DNA from 4 places in the Streptomyces sp. NPDC017529 genome. Region 3 is predicted to be linked to each of the others. Evidence: riboswitches for the same ligand, from Rfam matches in the RefSeq annotation. Region 3 holds a riboswitch; each other region holds the start of a gene.

Region 1 (5,528 bases), on a different contig from region 3:
AGCCGCTCGGCACCCCGCCGGGCCAGCGTGTGCTCCTCACGCACACGACCCGCCAGCCGCACCACATCCGCGGCACTGTGCGCACAGGCCGTGCCCCGCCACCGCGGATCGGACGCCCACCGCCGAGCCAACTCCTCGGCCGCCTTGGTATCTGCCTGTGCCATGACCATCTCCCGGTGAACAGTGCGAATGTCCGGCACCGAGTGCCGTCTCTTTGCTGAAGCGCGGCCCGCCGGATCTCCCGGTAGCGGGGTGAGCAATGTTGCCGGGGGGCCGCACCGCCGACTCTGGCAGTGGCACTCGGCGCCATCAACCGTGGCCCCAGGCCAAGTTCCGCCCATCTTGCGCGCGGGTTTTGCCAAGGTTGCGAACGGCCGGAGAGGACCGTACGGCGGCCCGGCCGCCGGGGAGTCGAAAAGTTTTTGGCCGGCGATGTCGAGAACCGGCGACCGGCTACGTCCCCGCAGTGAACGCGACCACAATGGGCCGCACCACCACCGAGGAGAGCCACCATGGCCAAGTACCTGCTGCTGAAGCACTACCGCGGCGCCCCGGCTTCGGACCACGACGTACCCATGAGCCAGTGGACGCCGGAGGAGATCTCCGCCCACGTGCAGTACATGAGCGACTTCGCGGACCGGCTGGAGCAGACCGGCGAGTTCGTCGACAGCCAGGCGCTCGCCCCCGAGGGCGCGTGGGTCCGCTACGACGGCGAGGGGCGCCCGCCGGTCACCGACGGGCCGTTCGCCGAGACCAAGGACCTCATCGCCGGCTGGATGGTCATCGACGTCGACAGCCACGAACGCGCCGTCGAGCTGGCCGGGGAGCTGTCGGCCGCCCCCGGCGCGGGCAGCAAGCCCATCCACGAGTGGCTGGAGGTGCGCCCCTTCCTCGCCGCGCCGCCCACCATCACGGAGTGACCTCCGCAGTGGACGAGACCCTGCTCCGGAGCCTCACGCCGGGCGTGCTCGGCGTCCTCGTCCGCCGCGGAGCCGACTTCGCGGCGGCCGAGGACGCCGTACAGGACGCGCTGGTCGAAGCGGTCCGCGCCTGGCCCGCCGGCCGGCCACGGGACCCGAAGGGCTGGCTGGTCACCGTGGCCTGGCGCCGGTTCCTCGACACGGCCCGGGCGGACGCCTCACGCCGCCGGCGTGAGGACCGCGCCGACGAGGAACCGGCGCCCGGACCCGCGTCCGCGGTGGACGACACTCTCCGGCTCTACTTCCTGTGCGCCCACCCCTCGCTGACACCGGCGTCCGCGGTCGCGCTCACACTGCGGGCCGTCGGCGGCCTCACCACCCGCCAGATCGCCCAGGCCTATCTGGTGCCGGAGGCGACCATGGCACAGAGAGTCAGCCGGGCCAAGCGGACCGTCTCCGGTGTGCGGTTCGACCGGCCCGGCGACGTGGCCACCGTGCTGCGCGTCCTCTACCTGGTCTTCAACGAGGGCTACTCCGGCGACGTCGACCTCGCAGCCGAGGCCATCCGGCTCACCCGGCAGCTCGCCGCCGCGATCGACCACCCCGAGGTGGCGGGGCTGCTCGCCCTCATGCTGCTCCACCACGCCCGGCGCGCGGCCCGGACCGCGCCCGACGGCGGCCTGGTGCCGCTCGCCGGGCAGGACCGCGGCCGGTGGGACACCGAGGCGATCACCGAGGGCGTCGGGATCCTCCAGGCGGCCCTGGCCCGCGACCGGCTGGGCGAGTTCCAGGCCCAGGCCGCCATCGCGGCACTGCACGCGGACGCGCCCACCGCCGAGGAGACCGACTGGGTGCAGATCGTCGAGTGGTACGACGAGCTGACGCGCCTGACCGGCAGCCCGGTCGTCCGGCTCAACCGCGCGGTGGCCGTGGGCGAGGCCGACGGCCCGCGCGCCGGCCTGGCGGAACTGGCGGCGCTGGACGCCTCCCTGCCCCGCCACACCGCGGTGGCGGCATACCTCCACGAACGCGACGGCGACCTGCCGACGGCGGCCCGGCTGTACGCCGAAGCCGCCCGTAAGGCGTCCAACCTCGCCGAACGCGACCATCTGACACGCCAGTCCGCCCGCCTCAACGCCCGCCGGAAGCGGTGACGGGCCGGGCGGCGTGGCGGGACCCCCTGGACTTACTAGGACGTCCAACTATATCGTCGTGACCAAGGCCCGCGGTGCAGGGAAGCCGGTGCGAATCCGGCGTGGTCCCGCCACTGTGACCGGGGAGTGCGACGCCGAGCAACACGCCACTGACGAGAACGCGGTCGGGAAGGCGGGCGGCGCGCGGTGATCCGGAAGCCAGGATACCGGCCGCGGGTGTTGTTCCGTGTTGTCCACGAGGATGGAGCAGACACGCATGGCACCGGTGCGTACCCACAGCCCAGGTGATCCGGCCCGGCCCGCGGCACCGCCCGCGCGCTGACGGTTCCACGCCCTTCGCGTCCCACGGCCCCGCCACGGTCCGCGCGCCCTCCGCGCCGCCCGGGTGCCCGGCCGTGCCATCCCCGGATTCCACCTGACGAGAGCAGGCTCCCATGGTCCGCGAACTCACCCATTTCGTCGGCGGCAAGCACACCCCGGGTGCCTCCGGTGCTTACGGCGACGTGTTCGACCCCAACACCGGCACCGTGCAGGCCCGGGTACCGCTCGCCAACCGGTCCGAGACGGCCGCGGCCGTCGCCGACGCGGCGTCCGCGCAGCCCGAATGGGGCGAGTGGAACCCCCAGCGGCGCGCCCGTGTGCTGCTCAACTTCCTGCGCCTGGTGGAGGGCGAGCGGGACGCGCTGGCCCGGCTGCTGTCGAGCGAGCACGGCAAGACCGTCCCGGACGCGCACGGCGACCTCCAGCGCGGCCTGGAGGTGGTCGAGTTCGCCGCGGGCATCCCGCACCTGCTCAAGGGCGAGTTCTCCGACAACGCCGGGACCGGCATCGACGTGCACTCGCTGCGCCGCCCGCTCGGCGTGGTGGCCGGGATCACCCCGTTCAACTTCCCCGCGATGATCCCGCTGTGGAAGGCCGCGCCGGCCCTCGCCTGCGGCAACGCGTTCATCCTGAAGCCGTCCGAGCGGGCCCCGTCCGTACCGCTGCGACTGGCCGAGCTGTTCCTGGAGGCGGGCCTGCCGCCGGGCGTCCTCAACGTCGTGCACGGCGGCAAGGAGTCGGTGGACACGCTGCTGGAGGACCCGCGCGTCGAAGCGCTGGGCTTCGTCGGCTCGACGCCGGTCGCCGCGCACATCTACGCGACCGCCGCGGCGCACGGCAAGCGCGCCCAGTGCTTCGGCGGCGCCAAGAACCACCTGGTCGTGATGCCGGACGCCGACCTCGACCAGGTGGTGGACGCGCTGGTGGGCGCCGGGTACGGGTCGGCCGGCGAGCGGTGCATGGCCATCTCGGTCGCCGTACCCGTCGGCGAGGAGACCGCCGACGCGCTGGTGGCACGGCTCAAGGAGCGGATCGGCGCGCTGCGCATCGGCCGCTCCGACGACCCGCACGCCGACTTCGGGCCGCTGGTGGGCCGGGACGCGCTGGACCGGGTCCGCTCCTACGTGGGCCTCGGCGTCGCCGAGGGCGCCGAACTGGTCGTCGACGGCCGGGACTTCTCCCTCCCGGGGCACGAGGACGGCTTCTTCGCGGGCGCCTCGCTCTTCGACCGGGTCACCCCGGACATGCGGATCTACCAGGAGGAGATCTTCGGGCCCGTGCTGTCGGTGGTCCGGGCGGCCGACTACGAGGAGGCGCTGCGGCTGCCCACGGAGCACCCGTACGGCAACGGCGTGGCGATCTTCACCCGGGACGGGGACACCGCGCGGGACTTCAGCCGCCGGGTGAACACGGGCATGGTCGGCGTGAACGTGCCGATCCCGGTGCCCGTGGCGTACCACACCTTCGGCGGCTGGAAGCGGTCCGGCTTCGGCGACCTGAACCAGCACGGCCCGGACGCGATCCGCTTCTACACCCGCACCAAGACCGTCACCTCGCGCTGGCCCTCCGGGGTCAAGGAGGGCGCGAGCTTCACCATCCCGACGATGGGCTGAGCGCGATGAGCGTCATGACCACCGCCGGCACGGCCGCCTCGCTCAGCTCGCTCACCGAGGACCAGCTCGCCATCGTCGAGACCACGCTGGACTTCGCGCAGGAGCACATCGCGCCGCACGCCGTGGCCTGGGACCAGGACAAGCACTTCCCCGTGGACGTGCTGCGCAAGGCCGCCGGGCTCGGGCTCGGCGGGATCTACGTACGGGAGGAGTGCGGCGGCTCCGCGCTCGGCCGCGCGGACGGCGTGCTGGTCTTCGAGGTGCTGGCCACCGCCTGCCCGTCCATCGCGGGCTATCTCTCCATCCACAACATGGTCGCCTGGATGATCGACCGGTACGGCGACGACGCGCAGCGCGCCCGCTGGCTGCCCGGCCTGTGCTCGATGGCGGACCTGGGCAGCTACTGCCTGACCGAGCCGGGCGCCGGGTCGGACGCGGCGGCGCTGCGCACGCGTGCGGTGCGCGACGGCGACGACTACGTGCTGACCGGCGTCAAACAGTTCATCTCCGGCGCCGGTGCCTCGCAGGTGTACGTGGTGATGGCCCGTACCGGCGAGGAAGGGCCGGGCGGCATCTCGGCGTTCGTCGTCGAGCGCGACGACCCGGGGCTGTCGTTCGGTGCCAACGAGAAGAAGATGGGCTGGAACGCGCAGCCCACCCGGCAGGTGGTCCTGGGCGAGGTGCGCGTCCCCGCCGACCGGCGGCTGGGTGCGGAGGGCGACGGCTTCCGCATCGCGATGAGCGGCCTCAACGGCGGCCGGCTCGGCATCGCCGCCTGCTCCCTCGGCGGCGGGCAGAGCGCGCTGCACGCGGCGCAGGCCTACCTCGCGGACCGGGAGGCGTTCGGGGGCCGGCTGCTGGACGCGCAGGCGCTGCAGTTCCGGCTCGCAGACATGGCGACGGAGCTGGCCGCGGCCCGTGCGCTGGTGCGGCAGGCGGCCGACGCGCTGGACCGCGCCGACCCGCAGGCGCCGCAGCTGTGCGCGATGGCCAAACGGTTCGCCACCGACACGGGCTACTCCGTCGCCGACCGCGCGCTGCAACTGCACGGCGGTTACGGATACCTGAGCGAGTACGGCATGGAGAAGATCGTCCGCGATCTTCGGGTGCACCAGATCCTGGAAGGGACGAACGAGATCATGCGTGTGATCGTGGCCCGCGGGCTGACCGGGGCGAAGACCGGCGGCGCCCGCGCCGGGGCGGGGGCCGCCCGATGACCGACGACTCCGTACTGCTGCGGACCGAGGGCCGCGCGGCGTACCTCACCCTCAACCGCCCCAAAGCGCTCAACGCCCTCACCCACGCCATGGTGCGCCGGATCGACGCGGCCCTGGCCGCGTGGGAGCAGGACCCCGCGGTGGAGGCCGTGGTGATCAGCGGCGCGGGCGGGCGCGGGCTGTGCGCGGGCGGCGACATCCGCGCCATCCACGAGGACGCCGGGACCGGCGGCACGGCCTCCGCCGCCTTCTGGCGCGACGAGTACCGGCTCAACGCCCGTATCGCGCGCTACCCCAAGCCGT
Region 2 (5,528 bases), on a different contig from region 3:
AAGCTGGTGCCGGCGCCGATGTCGGTGCCCAAGCCGACCGTGAGCGGGTGGTCGCCCTCCTTGGCCTCGCGGAGGGGGAAGAGGCCGCTGCCCAGGAAGAGGTTGGAGGACGGGCAGTGGGCGACGGCCGTCGCGGTGCGGGCGCAGCGGTCGCGTTCGGCGGGGGTGAGATGGATGCCGTGCGCGAGGACGGTACGGGGGCCGAGCAGGCCGTAGTGGTCGTAGACGTCCAGGTAGCCGTCGCGGTCGGGGAACAGGGAGCGGACCCAGGGGATCTCGTCGCGGTGTTCCGAGACGTGGGTGTGCACGAGGGTGGTGGGGTGGGCGGCACGCAGGGCGCGGGCGGCTTCCAGTTGTTCCGGCGTGCTGGTGGGGGCGAAGCGCGGGGTGACGGCGTACAGGTTGCGGCCCGTGCCGTGCCAGCGCTCGATGAGGGCGTGGGACTCCTCGTATCCGCGTTGCGCGGTGTCGAGGAGGCCGTCGGGGGCGTTGCGGTCCATCAGCACCTTGCCGGCGGCGAGGCGCAGGTCGCGCCGGGTCGCCTCTTCGAACAGCGCGTCCGCCGAGCCGGGGTGCACGGTGGCGAAGGCGAGAGCCGTGGTGGTGCCGTTGCGCAGCAGTTCGTCGCAGAAGGACGAGGCGACGCGGCGGGCGTGGCCGTCGTCGGCGAAGCGCTGTTCCACGGTGTAGGTGTGGTCCAGCCAGTCGGGCAGCTGGTTGCCGAAGGCGGCGACGGCCTCCTTCTGCGCGTAGTGCGTGTGGGTGTCGACGAAGCCGGCGGTGACGAGGTGGCCGGGGTAGTGGACCGGCTCGGTGCCGGCGGGCAGCCGGTCGCGGAGGGCGGCGTACGCGCCCGCTCCGGTGATGCGGCCGCCCTCACAGATCAGCAGGCCGTCGGGCTCGTAGGCGAGGGCCGGCGCGTTGCCGGTGCGGAAGGGGTCGGCACGGAAGCGGACGAGGGGGCCGCGGACGGCGGAGGCGGCCGGCGGGGTCGTGGTCATGGCCGGTCGCGTACCCGTTCCCGTGGGGGCGGATTCGGTACGGGGCCGGGGCGCGTCAGCGGCGGGGGCCCGTACAGCCGAACGGGTCGGGTATCGGCCGGGGACGACAGAGGTGGGGGCGGCGGCGGCAACACTGTGACCGGACGGTGCCGGGCGGGACCGGGCCGGTGCCGGGGACGGGCGCCGGGCCCCGGGCCGGTTCGGCGACCGGGTCGTGACAGCCGAGGAACAGGGGCCGCATGGGTGGGCGTACGGGACAGGGAACGGGCCGCCGGGCGGGGTGGTACGCGGTGCGGGCCGCCGTGGCGCTGCTGATCCTGGCGGGGCTCGCGGCGGGCGGTGCCGCCGACGCGAAGTCGGCGGGCATGCCGGTGCGGGCGGACCGGCTGGAGGCCTACCGCGCCGCGCAGGCCGTCCGTACGGCCGAGACGACCAGGGCCGCCGTCGTCCGGCTGGTCAACCGGGAGCGCGCGAGGGCCGGCTGCCGTCCGGTACGGGCGCACCGCACGGTGACGCGGGCCGCCCAGCGGCACAGTGACCACATGGCACGCGAGGGCTCGCTGTCCCATCGGGAACGCGGCGGTTCCGGGCCCGGCAGCCGGCTCTCGGCGGTCGGGTACGACTGGCGGCGCGCGGGCGAGAACATCGCGCGCGGCCAGCGCGGCGCCGCCGCGGTGACGCGGGCATGGGTGCGCAGCCCGGAGCACCGGGAGGTACTGGCCGACTGCTCGTTCCGGCACGCGGGCGTGGGCGTCAACGCCGGGGACCGCGGCCCCTGGTGGACCCTGCTGCTCGCCGCACCGGCCTGAGGGTTCCGGGGCGCCACCCGGCCGGGTGGCGCCCCGGGTCCTCAGTTCGGGGACGGTGCCGCGGTGCTCTCCGTGCCGCGCGGCGGTGCGGCCGCCGCGACGGTCCGGCGCGGCCGGGTGGCCCGTTCGGCCAGTTCGCCGAAGAGCAGGCCGAAGCCGGCCCACAGGACGAGCTGGACGGCGAGCGCGGAGACCCGGAACTTCCACAGCAGCAGGGCGGGGAAGTCGGCGGGCAGTTCGTTGACGGCCGGCAGGAACGCGTAGGCGAGGCCGACGGCCACGGCGAAGGCGGCCAGCGCCGCGACCGTCGCGTACCAGGCGCCCAGGCGCGGAGCGAGCCGCTTGCCGAGGATCACCGCGGCGATCGTCAGCAGCACGCTGAGGGCGATCATCAGGAAGTACAGCGCGGTGCGTTTGCCGATGGAGTCGGGGTCGCCGACCGACGGCGGGTTGGCCGGGTATTTCAGGAACGGTACGAGGTAGACGGCGGCGAACGCGGCGCCCGAGAGCAGCAGCGCGGTGGCGCGGGGCCCGAAGCGGCCGGCGCGTCCCAGCGCGAAGCAGTAGGCCAGGGCGGCGATCCCGCCCAGCGCGACGCCGTACACCAGGACGCCGGTCGCCAGGCCCGCGGTGGACTGCACCGCGCGGCTGACGACTTCGGCCTCGTGTTCGTGGGCGTGCGCGTCCTCGAACGCGATGGCGGCGTCGACCTGGGGCTCGCCCAGCAGGTAGGCGACGAGCAGGGCGAGCAGGCCGGCGGCGAGGCCGGCCAGCATGCCCCGCGCCAGGAGGGATCTGACGGTGACGGAGTTCATCTGCGGGCCCCCGGTCAGTGGCAGGGGAAGCCGAGCAGGTGGCGACCGTCGTGGACCCACTCGTGCACGTCGGTACCGGAGAGCAGCGAGGTGGCGCCCTGTTCGGCGCCGACGAAGTAGAGCAGGACGAGCATGAGCACGCCGCCGAAGACCGCCCAGGGCAGGACCGTCCTGACCGGCAGGGTGGCGGGCGCGGCGGGTGCGGCGGGGCCGGTGGACGGCGGCACGGCGGACTGGGCCATGGCAGGACCTCCTGGGGGAACTCGCGTCCCGGTGGGTGGGAGTCGTAATGGCAGGACGGGTCTGGCTCGCCCGGCGGCCCCGTACGGGACCGGTCCGGGCTCACAGTGGCGCGACCGCGCCGGAATTCCACCGGCTTCCGTCATGTCATCGTCAATATCATCGGGAACGTACCGCGTGGCGGCGGCGGGGAAAAGACCCCGCGGGCGGGCCCGCGGACGCACGGTGGGGGTCGCGCGCCCCGCTGTTCCCCTTGTGCGCCATCAGGTGTACCGCGTCGGAAGAGGTGCCCATGACAACCCGGGTGACGTTGCTCTCACCCTCCTTCGACGAAGCCCTGCGCACGGTGCGCTTCCCGGCCGACGAACCGCTGACGCCGGACGGACTGCGCCGGGCCCGCGCCGTACGCGCCGCGGCCGCCGCCCTGCCCGCCGACCGGGCCCTGGCCTCCCCTTCCGCGCGCTGCCGGGAGACGGCCGAGGCGCTCGGCCTGCGGGCGGTCCCGGACGCGGGCGCGGCGGGCTGCGCGATGGGCCGCTGGCGGGGCCTGGCCTTGGAGGACGTGCTGGCCGCCGAGCCCGCGGCGGTCGCGGCCTGGCTGTCCGACGCGGACAGCGCTCCGCACGGCGGCGAGACGCTGGCCCAGTTGCTGGGCCGGGTGGCGGACTGGCTGGCGGGTCTCGCGGCGGAGGGCGGCCGGGTCGTGGCCGTAGTGGAGCCGGACGTCGTACGCGCGTCCGTGGCGTGTGCGCTGGGGGCCCCGCCCTCGTCCTTCTGGCGGGTGGACGTACCGCCACTGGCCGTGACGGTGCTGAGCGGGCGGGACGGGCGGTGGAACGTGCGGATGGCGGGGAACCTCGGGCCGGGGACGGCGCCGCAGGCGCCCTGAGGGAGCGCGCAGGCCGCCGTATCCTGGACGGAACCGGTTATTGCACATCACTCGCAATAACGGATCCGGCGGGAATCGGGAACGAAGGAGCGGTGCGGTGGCATCTCCAGGCTCTCCAGTGGTGCTGGGCATCGAGTCGTCCTGCGACGAGACCGGGGCGGGAATCGTCCGGGACGGGCAGCTGCTCGGGCACGCGGTGGCGTCGAGCATGGACGAGCACGCGCGCTACGGCGGCGTCGTACCCGAGATCGCGGCCCGCGCGCACGTGCACTCCCTGACGCCCGTCGTGCGCCGCGCGCTCGACGACGCGGGCCTGACCATGGCCGACATCGGCGCGGTGGCCGTGACCACAGGACCCGGCCTGTCGGGCGCCCTCCAGGTGGGCCTGGCCGGCGCCAAGGGCCTGGCCTACGGGCTGGGCGTGCCGCTGTACGGGGTGCACCACCTCGCCGGCCACGTCGCCGCCGACACCTTGGAGCACGGCCCGCTCCCCAACCCCTGCATGGTGCTGATCGTCTCCGGCGGCCACACCTCCCTCCTCCTCGTACGGGACCTCGCACGCGACCCGATCGTGCACCTCGGCGACACCCTCGACGATGCCGCCGGGGAGTGCTTCGACAAGGTGGCGCGGGTCTTCGGGCTGCCGTACCCGGGCGGACCGGCGATCGACCGGGCGGCGCGCGAGGGCGACCCGAAGGCCGTCGCGTTCCCGCGCCCGCTGACCGGGCCGCGCGACGACCCGTACGGCTTTTCCTTCTCCGGTTTGAAGACGGCCGCCGCGCGCTGGGCCGAACGCCACTCCGGCCAAGAGCTGCCCGTGGCGGACGGCGCGGCCTCCCTCCAAGAGGCAGTGGCCGACGTGCTGACCCGCAAGGCCGTCGCGGCCTGCAAGGAGCACGGCGTGGGCACTCTGGTAGTGGTGGGCGGCGTCGCCGCCAACTCGCGCGTGCGGTCCCTCGCCGAGGAGCGCTGCCACGCGGCGGGCATTACGTTGCGGGTACCGCCCCTGCGGCTGTGCACGGACAACGGCGCGATGATCGCCGCCGTCGGTGACCTCCTCGTACGGGCGGGCGCCGAGCCGGCTCCGCTGGACCTCTCGACCGACCCGTCGGCGCCGCTGGAGTACGCGGCCCTGCACCCGGTGGCCAGGGCAGCGCAGGCCGCCGCGTAACAGCCGCCGCGCCCGCCCCCACCTCCTCCCCCGACCGCCCGGAGCCCCCTTTGCGTACCGCCGAGATCCGCACCCGCTTCCTCGACTTCTTCGCCGAGCGCGGCCACACCGTCGTCCCCAGCGCCCCGCTGCCGACACCGGACCCTACGCTGCTGTTCGTCAACGCGGGCATGGTGCCCTTCAAGCCGTATCTGACCGGCGAGATGGCGGCGCCCTGGCCGCGGGCGGCCAGCGTGCAGAAGTGCGTGCGCACCCTGGACATCGAAGAGGTCGGCCGCACCACCCGGCACGGCTCCTTCTTCCAGATGAACGGCAACTTCTCCCTCGGCGACTACTTCAAGGAAGACGCCATCCGCTTCGCCTGGGAGCTGTCCACCACCCCCATCGCCGACGGCGGGTACGGACTCGACCCCGACCGCGTCTGGGTCACCGTGCACCACACCGACGACGAGGCGCGCGCCCTGTGGCGCGAGATCTCCGGCCTGCCCGAGGAGCGCATCGTCTCGCGCGGGGACGAGGACAACTTCTGGTCGATGGGCGTGCCGGGACCGTGCGGCCCCTGCTCGGAGCTGTACTACGACCGGGGGCCGAAGTTCGGCCGGG
Region 3 (5,528 bases):
GTGCCCCGATCCGGCGCCCGACGCCTCGGCCGAGCCGTCCTTGCCGTCCTTCCCGCCCTCGGCGACCTGCGCGCCGCAGCCGGTGAGCGCGGCGAGCGCGAGGGCGGTGAGCAGGGCGGCGGAGCGGTGGCGGGTGCGCATGGGGGTCCTCACGGGGTGGTCGGCGGGTCGGTACGGGCGGGCAGGCGGTCGAAGAGCAGCTGTACGGCGCCGGTCTCGGGATGCGGTACGCGGTGCGCGCGCACCCCGAACACCTCGGCCAGCAGCTCGGTGTCCAGCACGTCGTGCGGGGCGCCGGAGGCGACGATGCGGCCGCCGGAGATGACGTACAGCTCGTCGCAGTGCCCGGCGGCCAGGTTCAGGTCGTGCAGCGCGGTCAGCACCGTCAGCCCGCTGTCCCGCACCAGCGCCAGCAGCTCCAACTGCTGCGCGATGTCCAGGTGGTTGGTCGGCTCGTCCAGCACCAGCACCTTCGGCTCCTGGGCCAGCGCGCGGGCGATCAGCACCCGCTGCTTCTCGCCGCCGGACAGGCTCAGGAACGAGCGCTCGGCCAGGTGGGCGGCGCCGGACCGCGCGAGGGCCTCCTCGCACAACCGGGTGTCGGCGGCGCTCGGCCGCCCCGAGCCGCGCTGGTGCGGCAGCCGCCCCATCGCGACGACCTCGGCGGCCGTGAAACCGAACTCGGTCGCCGACTCCTGCGGCAGCGCGGCCAGCTGCCGGGCCCCCTCGCGTACGCCCATGGCGTGCAGGTCGGCGCCGTCCAGCCGCACGGTGCCGGCGGCCGGGCGCAGTGCCCGGTAGGCGCAGCGCAGCAGGGTGGACTTGCCGCTGCCGTTGGGCCCGACCAGCCCGACGACCCGGCCGCTGCCGGCGTGCAGGGTGATGTCGTGCACGAGCCGGGCGCCGGCCACGTCCACGGACACCGCGTCGATGTCGATCCGCATCACGCACCGCCTCCGAAGGAGTAGCCGCGGCGCCGCATCAGCAGGACGAAGCAGGGCACGCCGATGACGGCGGTGATCACTCCGACGGGCAGTTCCACGGGCGCCAGCAGCACCCGGCTCAGAATGTCCACCCACACCAGCAGCACCGCGCCCAGCAGCGGCGCCACGGCCAGCACCCGCCGGTGCCCGGCGCCCACCAGCATCCGCGTCACGTGCGGCACCATCAGCCCGACGAACCCGATCGCCCCGCTGACCGCGACCACCGCGCCGGTGACGCCCGCCGTCACCACGAACAGCTCCCGGCGCAGCCGCCCCGGGTCCACGCCGAGCGCGGCGGCCGACTCGTCGCCCATGGCCAGCGCGTTGAGGCGGCCCGCCGAGGCCACCAGGTAGACCAGCGCGGCGGCCACCGCGGCCGCGGCGATCGGCACCGAGCCCCAGCCCGCTCCGCTGAGGCTGCCGAGCAGCCACATCATCGCGGACCGCGCGGCCTCGCCGCGGTCGGCGGCGAACACCATCAGGGTGGAGAGGGCGGAGAAGCCGTAGTACATGGCGGAGCCGGTCAGGACCAGCCGCAGCGGCGTCAGCCCGTGCGCGCTGCGGGCCGCCGCGTACACCAGCGCCATCGCCAGCAGCGCCGAGCAGAAGGCGGCGGTGGACAGCGCCCACACGCCGAGCGCGGCCAGCGACCCGAAGAGCAGGACGGCGTTGGCGCCGACCGCGGCGCCGGAGGAGACGCCGAGCACGAAGGGGTCGGCGAGCGCGTTGCGCACCAGCGCCTGGACGGCGACGCCGATCGCGGAGAGCCCGGCGCCCACGACGGCGGCCAGCACGGCGCGGGGGAAGCGCAGCTCCCAGACGATGGTGTAGGCGGAGACCTCGTCGGCGGAGATGGTGCCGCCGCTCAGGCCCGCGCCGAGGTAGCGCAGCACGTCGCCCCAGCCGACGCCGGAGGCGCCGAGGCCGACGCCGCACAGCAGCGAGCCGAGCAGGGCGGCGGCGAGCCCGGCGGCCAGCGGGCCGGTACGCAGCGGCGCTGGGCGGCGCGGCGCCGTCGCTGGGGCCGGGGGAGCGGCGGTACGGGCGGGGGCGGCCAAGGGACCAGCGCCTTCGGCTCGGGCCGCGTCCGTACGGGAAGGGGCCGTGGTCCGAGGCGCGAGGCCGGCGGCGGCGTCCCCTCGCAGTCCACGGCGAGTTGTCGGAACGGGCGCCCCCGCGGGCGATCGGGCTGGCGGAAGGAGGTTTCCGCTCACCGTTGCGGGTCAGCGCCGGACTCTCACCGGACTTTCCCCGCGGGGCGCTCTGCGTCTGTCGTTGCTGGGAAGACGGCTGTTACTTGAAGAAAGCGATGCCGTCGTCCGGCAGGTCCTTGAGGTCCTTGGCCCACTCACTGGGGTCGACGACCTTCTTCAGGTGCGCGGACATGTACGGGCGCAGCGGCACCTCGGGGGTGGTCTTCTCGCCTACCCACATCAGGTCGCTGTTCACGTACCCGTACAGGCGCTTGCCGCCGCTGTACGGGCCCGAGGCGGCGGTGCGCGCGACGGCGTCGGTGGCCAGGTCGATCTGCGGCTTCTGGTCGGCCAGCTCGCCGTACCAGACCTCCGCGACGCCACCGTCGCGGATCATCACGACCTCGACCTTGCGGTCCTTGTCGATGCGCCAGTAGCCGGCCTCGGTCTCCAGCGGCGCGACCTTCTTGCCCTCACCGTCCAGCACCCAGCTGTGCGAGGTGTATTCGAGGAAGTCGCGGCCGTCGTGCGTGAAGGTGACCTCCTGGCCGAAGTTGCACTTCTCGGTACCGGGGAAGTCCGCGACGCCCGCGCCCTCCCAGTTGCCGAGCAGGAAGGCGAGGGGCACGAGGGCCGGGTTCAGGTCGGACGGGATCTCGATCATGAGCTCAGGCGATCTGTATTAGGGGAGGTTTCTGGTCTCTAGCGCTGGCCCTGGTACAGCTTCTTCCAGGTCAGCCCGGCGAAAGCGACGACGCCGACGGCTACCAGGACGAGCAGGGTGGTGAAGACTGCCTCAAGCACGAGCGCGCTCCTCGGACGGAGTGAGGTATTACGGACCGGGAGCGAGTCTAGTCGGCGTGGCTCAGGGCAGCGCTGTGAGGTCCGCCGCGCGCCCTAGAGTGGCCGTATGGCGAAGAAGCTGGTGATCAAGGTGACGGCGGGGGCCGACGCTCCCGAGCGCTGTTCCCAGGCGTTCACGGTGGCGGCGGTCGCCGTGGCGAGCGGGGTGCAGGTCTCGCTGTGGCTGACCGGGGAGTCGGCGTGGTTCGCGCTGCCGGGGCGGGCTGCGGAGTTCGAGCTGCCGCACGCGGCGCCGCTGCCGGACCTGATCGACTCGATCACGGCGGGCGGCGGCACCATCACCGTGTGCACGCAGTGCGCGGCGCGCCGCGGCATCGAGGAGAAGGACCTCATCGAGGGCGCCCGGATCGCCGGGGCGCAGGTGTTCGTCAGCGAGGTCGTGCCGGACGGGGTGCAGGCGCTGGTCTACTGAGCCGGTTCCCGGCCGGCACCGGCTCTCAGCGGCGGCCGGGGCCGTGGTCGTCGATCTCGCGCCACCAGCGGTCGGACTCCGGGTCGCCGGACTCGTCCCACCAGCGTTCGCCCGGCTCCCTGCGGTTGCCGACGATCGCCGCGAACGGCGGGATGACCATGGCGACCACGCACATCGCCACGGCCGCCGGCACGGACCACAGCCGGACCACGCCCCACGCCAGCACGAACAGGGCGATGCAGACGCCCATCAGGGCGAAGTACCGGCGGTGCCGGCGCTGCGCGGGCGGACGCTGGTGCGCGTACATGACTCCACCGTAGGTCGGCCCGCGGCCGCTGGGAAGCGCGGCGGGCCGCACCCCCAGCCAAGGCGTCCAAACCCCTGGGGTGCGGCCCGGCGGCCGTACGTGCGTACGTATGGGTGTCGCCGTCAGACGGCGATGGCGACCTCCGCGAGCCCGCCGTGCTGCGCGACGACGGTGCGGTCCGCGGTCGCGCCCGGGACCAGGGCGCGCAGCGTCCAGGTGCCCTCGGCCGCGTAGAAGCGGAACTGCCCGGTCGCCGAGGTGGGGACCTCGGCGGTGAACTCGCCGGTGCTGTCCAGCAGCCGCACGTACCCGGTGACGGGCTGGCCGTCGCGGGTCACGCTGCCCTGGATGGTGGTCTCGCCCGGCTTGATCGTCGAAGCGTCCGGGCCGCCGGCCTGTGCTCCACACATATGGGTACTTCCTTGGTGGGTTGAGGGGTACGGGGAGGCGGTGCGCTTACTTCGCGGCGCCGAGCTCGATCGGCACGCCGACCAGCGAGCCGTACTCGGTCCAGGAGCCGTCGTAGTTCTTGACGTTGCTCTGGCCGAGCAGCTCGTGCAGCACGAACCAGGTGAGCGCGGAGCGCTCGCCGATGCGGCAGTAGGCGATGGTGTCCTTCGCCAGGTCCACGTTCTCGGTCTCGTACAGGGCCTTGAGCTCGTCGTCCGACTTGAAGGTGCCGTCGTCGTTGGCGTTCTTCGACCACGGGATGTTGCGGGCGCTCGGCACGTGGCCGGGGCGCTGCGACTGCTCCTGCGGGAGGTGCGCGGGGGCGAGCAGCTTGCCGCTGAACTCGTCGGGGGAGCGCACGTCGACCAGGTTCAGGTTGCCGATCGCGGCGACGACGTCGTCACGGAAGGCGCGGATGGAGGTGTCCTGGGCCTTCGCCTTGTACTGGGTCTGCGGGCGGTTCGGCACCTGCGAGCCGTCGACCAGGTCGCGCGAGTCCAGCTCCCACTTCTTGCGGCCGCCGTCGAGCAGCTTGACGCTGCCGTGGCCGTACAGCTTGAAGTACCAGTACGCGTACGAGGCGAACCAGTTGTTGTTGCCGCCGTAGAGGACGACCGTGTCGTCGTTGGCGATGCCCTTCTCGGACAGCAGCTTCTCGAAGCCCGCCTGGTCGACGAAGTCGCGCCGCACCGGGTCCTGGAGGTCCTTCTGCCAGTCGATGCGGACGGCGTTCTTGATGTGGTTCTTGTCGTAGGCCGAGGTGTCCTCGTCGACCTCGACGATGACCACCTTCGGGTCGTCGATGTGGGCCTCGACCCAGTCGGCGTCCACCAGGACGTCGCTACGGCTCATGTTGTTCTCCTCCGGGGCAGTTACGGGGCACGCGTACGCCGGTGCGCGCTGCGGGCGGGGGACGCGGCGCTGCGTGGGGAAGGGCAGGGTGGCCTCGGCGGGCCGGGCGGGGGCGGGGGGAAGAGGCCGCCCGTCAGGCAGTGCGACAGAGCATGGCGGCGACGCGGCACAGATCGACTGCCCGCCGCTTCGTGAGATTCGCCTGTCCCCGCGAACGGGAACCGCTCAGAGAGCTCTGCATGCGACCGATCGTAGGGAGGCGCGGTGGGACGTGTCACCGGCGTGTCGGATGCTGAGACGCGTGGGTCCGCATGGCGATACGAGGAGGGGGTGCGGGCGGCCTGCCGGCCGGGCCGCGGCGGCCCGCGGGCCGGTGGGGGACTGGCGTGCGGGACGGGATGTCTCAGCGTATGGACGGCCGGGTGGTTCGTGGTGATTCGTACCGATGCCGCCGGCCGGGGGTGGGG
Region 4 (5,528 bases), on a different contig from region 3:
GATACGGGTGCGCAGCGCGTCCCACCGGTCCGTCCAGCGCGGCTCGGCGTTCGGGTAGTGGTCGGGGTGCAGCACGCCGCGGGCCGTGCGGGTCGCGGACCAGGCCGGGTGCGGGCCGTGCCGCTCGGCGAGGTCGGCGGACGCCTCGTACGCCGCGAGCATGATCCGTTCCGAGATGCGGGTGGACAGCTCCTGGGCCTCGGGCGAGTCGAAGCGCAGCCGCAGCCGGAAGAAGACGTCCTGGAGGCCCATCAGGCCCAGGCCCACCGGGCGCCAGCGGGAGTTGGAGGTGCCGGCCTGCTCGGTCGGGTAGAAGTTGATGTCCACGACACGGTCGAGGAAGGTGACCGCCGTGCGGACGGTGGCGTCCAGCCGCTCCCAGTCCATTGCCTCCTCCCAGCCGCCGGCCTCGTTGCCCAGGTGGGCGGCGAGGTTGACCGAGCCGAGGTTGCAGACGGCCGTCTCGCCGTCGTCCGTGACCTCCAGGATCTCGGTGCACAGGTTCGAGGAGTGCACGACCTTGCCGGGCTCGGCGGTCTGGTTCGCGGTGCGGTTGGCGGCGTCCTTGAAGGTCATCCAGCCGTTGCCGGTCTGCGCGAGGGTGCGCATCATCCGCGAGTACAGGACGCGGGCCGGGATCTGCTTGACGGCGCGGCCCTCGGCCTCGGCCTTGCGGTACGCGGCGTCGAACTCGTCGCCGTACAGGTCCACCAGCTCGGGCGCGTCGCTGGGGGAGAACAGCGACCAGTCGGCGTCGGCCTCCACGCGGCGCATGAACTCGTCGGGGATCCAGTGCGCGATGTTGAGGTTGTGGGTGCGCCGGGCCTCCTCGCCCGTGTTGTCGCGCAGCTCCAGGAACTCCTCCAGGTCCGCGTGCCAGGTCTCCAGGTAGACGCAGGCGGCGCCCTTGCGCCGGCCGCCCTGGTTCACGGCCGCGACCGAGGCGTCCAGGGTGCGCAGGAACGGCACGATGCCGTTGGAGTGGCCGTTGGTGCCGCGGATCAGCGAGCCGCGGGCGCGGACCCGGGAGTACGACAGGCCGATGCCGCCGGCGTGCTTCGACAGGCGCGCCACCTGGTGGTAGCGGTCGTAGATCGAGTCCAGCTCGTCCAGCGGGGAGTCCAGCAGGTAGCAGGAGGACATCTGCGGGTGGCGGGTGCCGGAGTTGAACAGGGTGGGCGAGGAGGGCAGGTACGACAGCGTGCTGGTCAGGCGGTACAGCTCGGCGACGTCGGCGAGCGCCCGCTCGCTGTGGTCCTCGGCCAGGCCGCAGGCCACCCGCAGCAGGAAGTGCTGCGGGGTCTCGATCACCTGGCGGGAGATCGGGTGGCGCAGCAGGTAGCGGGAGTGCAGGGTGCGCAGGCCGAAGTAGCCGAACCGGTCGTCGGCGCCGTCCGCCAGGGCGCGGTCGACCAGCGCGTCCAGGCGGTCCGCGTGGGTGCGCACGAACTCGGCCGTGGAGTCGGCGATCAGGCCCTCGCGGTGGCCGGTGGCGACGGAGGCGGAGAAGGCGACCGCCCCCTCCGCGGCCGCCTCCTCCGCGATGGCACGGGTCAGCAGGCGGGCGGCCAGCTTGGAGTACTGCGGCTCGTCGCCGATCAGGCCCGCCGCGGCCTCCATGGCCAGGGAGCGCAGCTCGGCCTCGTCCGAACCGGGGTGGCGGCCGCGCAGCGCGGCGGCGGCGATCTTGCCAGGGTCGGTGGCGGCCAGGTCGGCGGTGAGGTCGGTCAGCGTGCGCAGCAGGGCGGCGCCGGGGCCGTCCTCGGCCCGGCCGTCGGCGCCCTGCCGGGGCTGCGTGTCCTTCGCGGGCTGCACGACCTGCTCGGCTGCTGCGGGCTCCGTTGGCGCGATGGTCACGTGCTGCTCTCCCTCACTCGGCGGGGGCCTGGGGGAGAAGCGCGACGGTCGCGTGCGGGCGTGCGGCACCCCCGGCACGGCAAGGGGCACGCGGGCACACCGCGCAGCGTCCACCGGCCCAACCCGCGAGACCCGGACGTATCGACGACCGCGCCGGTCCTGGCGCGGGCGTACTGTGGGCAGGTCTTCGGACTTACGGGTGCGGATTTACGCACTTCGTACACCGTTGCGGGACAGTTCCGGATTCGCACCGGATTCCCCTGCGACGACAGCGAGCACGAGCATACATCTTGTGCCGCCTCGTGCACCCACCCCCATATCTTGTGTCGCGTTGCGACGGTCTTGTCCGAAGCCGTGGTATTCGGGGGCCGCTCCGAGGTCATTTTCCGGGCCCTGTGGGGCGCCCTGCGGCCCGCCACGGGGCCGCTTCCGGCCTGCCGCGGGGCGGTTCGGGGGGCGCCTGGACGGGGGCTGATGCAGGGGGCGTATTGGTGGCGCGGAACATCCCTGACGCGTTGACCGGGACCCTTGAAGCGTATTGGCTCCTTGTCTGCTCTGTCGTCCGATGGGGCGGGTGGGGGACAAGTGTGAGGGGGGAGACATGCGAAGAACCGGTGCGCCGCGTGGCGCGGTCCGGATGGCCGGGCTGATGGCGGGGGCCTGCGTCATGGCAGGCGCGCTGCCCGCCACGGCCGTCGCGGAGGGGGTGGCGGCCCCGGCCACCCAGCGGGTCAGCGTCGCCGCGGACGGGACGCAGGGAAACGGTTTTTCGGGCGATCCGCGGCTCAGCGCGAACGGGCGGTTCGTGGCATTCTCCTCGGACGCCACCAATCTGGGCCCCGCCGACACCAACGGCCGGCAGGACGTCTACGTCAAGGATTTACGGACGGGAAAGGTCGACCTGGTCAGCGTCGGCAGTGACGGCACGCAGGGCAACGCCCTGTCCGGCGCGCCCGAGATCAGCGCGGACGGCCGGTATGTCGCCTTCTACTCCTCGGCGTCGAACCTGGTGGCAGGCGACACCAACGGCGAGGGCGACGTCTTCGTGCACGACCGCCGGACCGGGCGCACCACCAGCCCCACGGCGGGCGCCGGCACCTCGCCGTACGGCTTCGGAGTGCAGAACTTCGCCGTCAGCGGCAGCGGCCGGTACCTCGCTTTCGGCTCCTACCGCGCGGACCTGGTACCCGGCGACACCAACGAGCGCCTGGACGTCTTCGTCCACGATGTGCAGAAGGGAACGACGAAACGGGTGAGCGTGGCGAGCGACGGCAGCCAGGCCGACGGCCCGTCCGGCTTCCCGTCGCTCAGCGCCGACGGCCGCCGGGTGTCGTTCACCTCCACGGCGACCAACCTCACCCCCGCCGGGCCCGGTTTCCGCCGCCCGCCGCCGCAGGACCCCATGTACGTCCACGACCTGGGCACCGGGCGCACGAGCGTGGCGAGCCTCAGCTCCGAGGACGCCGTGGTCGGCGTGTCACCGTTCCCCAGGCTCAGCCCGGACGGCCGCTACGCGATCTTCGAAGCCGTGGCCGCCGACGTGGTGCCGGACGACACCAACGGCACGTACGACGTCTTCGCCCGCGACCTCGAACGGGGCACCACCCGGCTGCTGTCCCGCGCGCACGACGGGGCCCAGGGCAACGGCTGGTCCGCCGACGGGCGGCTCAGCGCGGACAACCGGTGGCTCTTCTTCAGCGCCATGGCGTCCAACCTCGTGCCCGGCGACACCAACGGGCAGGCGGACGGCTTCGTCCGCGACCTGCGCACCGGCCGGGTCGAGCGGATCAACGTCGGCGCGGACGGCGCCCAGTCGGACTCCTGGACGAACGAGATCACCCCCGACGCCACCGGACGGCTGGCGTCCTTCGACTCCCGCGACAACGAACTGGTGCCCGGCGACACGAACGACACGGGCGACGTCTTCGTCCGGCGGTTGCAGCACTGACGTACCGACGCACTGACGCACCGACGCACCGACGCACCGACGCACCGATGCACCGATGCACCGACCAGGAGGGGAACCCGCCATGAGGACCACCCGCACCGTACGAAGACTCGCCGCCGTGACAGGGGCGTGCGCGCTGGCCGCGCTGCTGCCCGCGGCGACGGCCGGCGCCCAGCCCGCGCCGCGCACCGAACGTGCCAGCGTCACCGCCGACGGCACGCAGGCCGAAGGGGGTTCGGCCGGCTCGGCGCTCAGCGCGGACGGCCGGTACGTCACCTTCGACTCCACCGCGGCCAACCTCGTGCCCGGCGACACCAACGGGCAGCCGGACATCTTCGTGAAGGACCTGAAAACCGGCGTCGTCGAGCGCGTCAACGTGGCGAGCGACGGCACCCAGGCCGACTCCTGGTCGTCCTCGCCCACCATCAGCGCCGACGGCCGGTACGTCGCCTTCGCGTCCGACGCGGCCAACCTCGTCCCGGGCGACACCAACGCCGACACCGACATCTTCGTCCGCGACCGCAGGACCGGGCGGACCGAGAGCGTGACGCTCGACGGCCGCCCGCCGCAGGGCAGACAGGGCTCCCAGATGCCGGTGATCAGCGCCAACGGCCGGTCCGTCGCGTTCGCTTCCAGCCGTGCGGACCTGGTGCCCGGCGACACCAACGGCGCCCAGGACATCTTCGTGCGGGACCGTGGGACCGGCACCGTGACGCGGGTCAGCGTCTCCGTCACCGGCGAGCAGGCGAACGGCCCTTCGGCGGCCCCGGTGCTCAGCTACGACGGCCGCAAGGTCGGCTTCATCTCCAAGGCGCAGAACCTGCCCCCGGCCCCGGCCCAGGCCGCCCCCGGGGAGCCAGGCCCGCGCAGGCCGCACAGCTACCCGTTCTTCCTGCACGACCTGGACACCGGCCGCACGAGCGTGGCGAGCCTCAGCTCGGCCGGCGAGACGGTGGGCGCCTGGAACGCCTCGCTCAGCCCCGACGGCCGCCACGCGGTCTTCTCCAGCCAGTACGCGGAGGTGGTGCCCGGCCACCCGGCGGGCAAGGCCGACCTGTTCGTACGGGACCTCGCCAAGGGCACGACGGCGCAGATGACGTACACCTACGACGGCAAGCAGCCGCAGAAGGGCCGATCCGGCAACGGCGTCCTGTCCGCCGACAACCGCCGCCTGTTCTTCGAGTCCTCGGTCCCGGACCTGGTGCGGGACGACACCAACGGCGCGCAGGACGTCTTCGTGCGCGACATGAGGACCGGTGCCGTCGAGCGGGTCAGTCAGGCCGCCGGCGGCAGCACACCGGACCCGGGCTGGTCCTCCCACCCGTCCACCGACGCCACGGGCCGCCTCGCCGCTTTCGACTCCGACGCGGCGACCCTGGTGCCGGGCGACACGAACGGGGCGACGGACGTGTTCGTCCACAGGGTGCGGCCGTAAGACCGGCGCTCGGTCCCGGCCCGGTCGTCGCTAGGCCGCCTCCTCCAGCCCGCAGGCGAACGCCCACAGGGTGACGGTCGGTACCGGGTCCCAGTCCCGCTCGGGAATGTGGCGGAAGCCGAGACGTTCGTACAGGCGGTGGGCGGCCAGGGTGTGCGGCTGGGTGGAGAGCACCATGCCGGTCAGGCCGAGGGAGCGGGCGCGGTCCATGCAGGCGCGCACCAGCGCCTCGCCGATGCCGCGCCCGCGCCCGCCGGGAGCCACGGCCAGCATCCGGAACTCCCCTTC

What was found. Region 3 has a riboswitch for cobalamin ahead of ACH4K4_RS31510 (FecCD family ABC transporter permease). Riboswitches for the same ligand answer to the same signal wherever they lie in the genome.
Region 1: linked by a shared signal. The riboswitch ahead of ACH4K4_RS29985 (CoA-acylating methylmalonate-semialdehyde dehydrogenase) and the one ahead of ACH4K4_RS31510 (FecCD family ABC transporter permease) in region 3 are both predicted to bind cobalamin.
Region 2: linked by a shared signal. The riboswitch ahead of ACH4K4_RS04755 (CbtB domain-containing protein) and the one ahead of ACH4K4_RS31510 (FecCD family ABC transporter permease) in region 3 are both predicted to bind cobalamin.
Region 4: linked by a shared signal. The riboswitch ahead of ACH4K4_RS12655 (ribonucleoside-diphosphate reductase subunit alpha) and the one ahead of ACH4K4_RS31510 (FecCD family ABC transporter permease) in region 3 are both predicted to bind cobalamin.

Annotation. Positions count from the first base shown of each region.
Region 1 is NZ_JBIRJY010000015.1:150,691-156,218, reverse strand. Features, by position in the region: partial or broken gene aceA (isocitrate lyase) at 1-164, opposite strand, end outside; gene ACH4K4_RS29995 (YciI family protein) at 513-920, shown strand; gene ACH4K4_RS29990 (RNA polymerase sigma factor) at 929-2,074, shown strand; cobalamin riboswitch at 2,123-2,304, shown strand; gene ACH4K4_RS29985 (CoA-acylating methylmalonate-semialdehyde dehydrogenase) at 2,509-4,008, shown strand; gene ACH4K4_RS29980 (acyl-CoA dehydrogenase family protein) at 4,014-5,225, shown strand; gene ACH4K4_RS29975 (enoyl-CoA hydratase/isomerase family protein) at 5,222-5,528, shown strand, end outside.
Region 2 is NZ_JBIRJY010000002.1:236,714-242,241, forward strand. Features, by position in the region: gene guaD (guanine deaminase) at 1-1,001, opposite strand, end outside; gene ACH4K4_RS04745 (CAP domain-containing protein) at 1,241-1,810, shown strand; gene ACH4K4_RS04750 (CbtA family protein) at 1,852-2,625, opposite strand; gene ACH4K4_RS04755 (CbtB domain-containing protein) at 2,640-2,867, opposite strand; cobalamin riboswitch at 2,904-3,047, opposite strand; gene ACH4K4_RS04760 (histidine phosphatase family protein) at 3,158-3,754, shown strand; gene tsaD (tRNA (adenosine(37)-N6)-threonylcarbamoyltransferase complex transferase subunit TsaD) at 3,852-4,925, shown strand; gene alaS (alanine--tRNA ligase) at 4,976-5,528, shown strand, end outside.
Region 3 is NZ_JBIRJY010000018.1:86,328-91,855, reverse strand. Features, by position in the region: gene ACH4K4_RS31520 (ABC transporter substrate-binding protein) at 1-141, opposite strand, end outside; gene ACH4K4_RS31515 (ABC transporter ATP-binding protein) at 150-944, opposite strand; gene ACH4K4_RS31510 (FecCD family ABC transporter permease) at 944-1,975, opposite strand; cobalamin riboswitch at 2,141-2,281, opposite strand; gene ACH4K4_RS31505 (FABP family protein) at 2,277-2,840, opposite strand; gene ACH4K4_RS31500 (DsrE family protein) at 3,087-3,452, shown strand; gene ACH4K4_RS31495 (DUF3099 domain-containing protein) at 3,478-3,759, opposite strand; gene ACH4K4_RS31490 (DUF1416 domain-containing protein) at 3,882-4,169, opposite strand; gene ACH4K4_RS31485 (sulfurtransferase) at 4,216-5,061, opposite strand; gene ACH4K4_RS31480 (putative leader peptide) at 5,195-5,302, opposite strand.
Region 4 is NZ_JBIRJY010000004.1:432,526-438,053, forward strand. Features, by position in the region: gene ACH4K4_RS12655 (ribonucleoside-diphosphate reductase subunit alpha) at 1-1,857, opposite strand, end outside; cobalamin riboswitch at 2,018-2,159, opposite strand; gene ACH4K4_RS12660 (TolB family protein) at 2,459-3,805, shown strand; gene ACH4K4_RS12665 (TolB family protein) at 3,888-5,240, shown strand; gene ACH4K4_RS12670 (GNAT family N-acetyltransferase) at 5,271-5,528, opposite strand, start outside.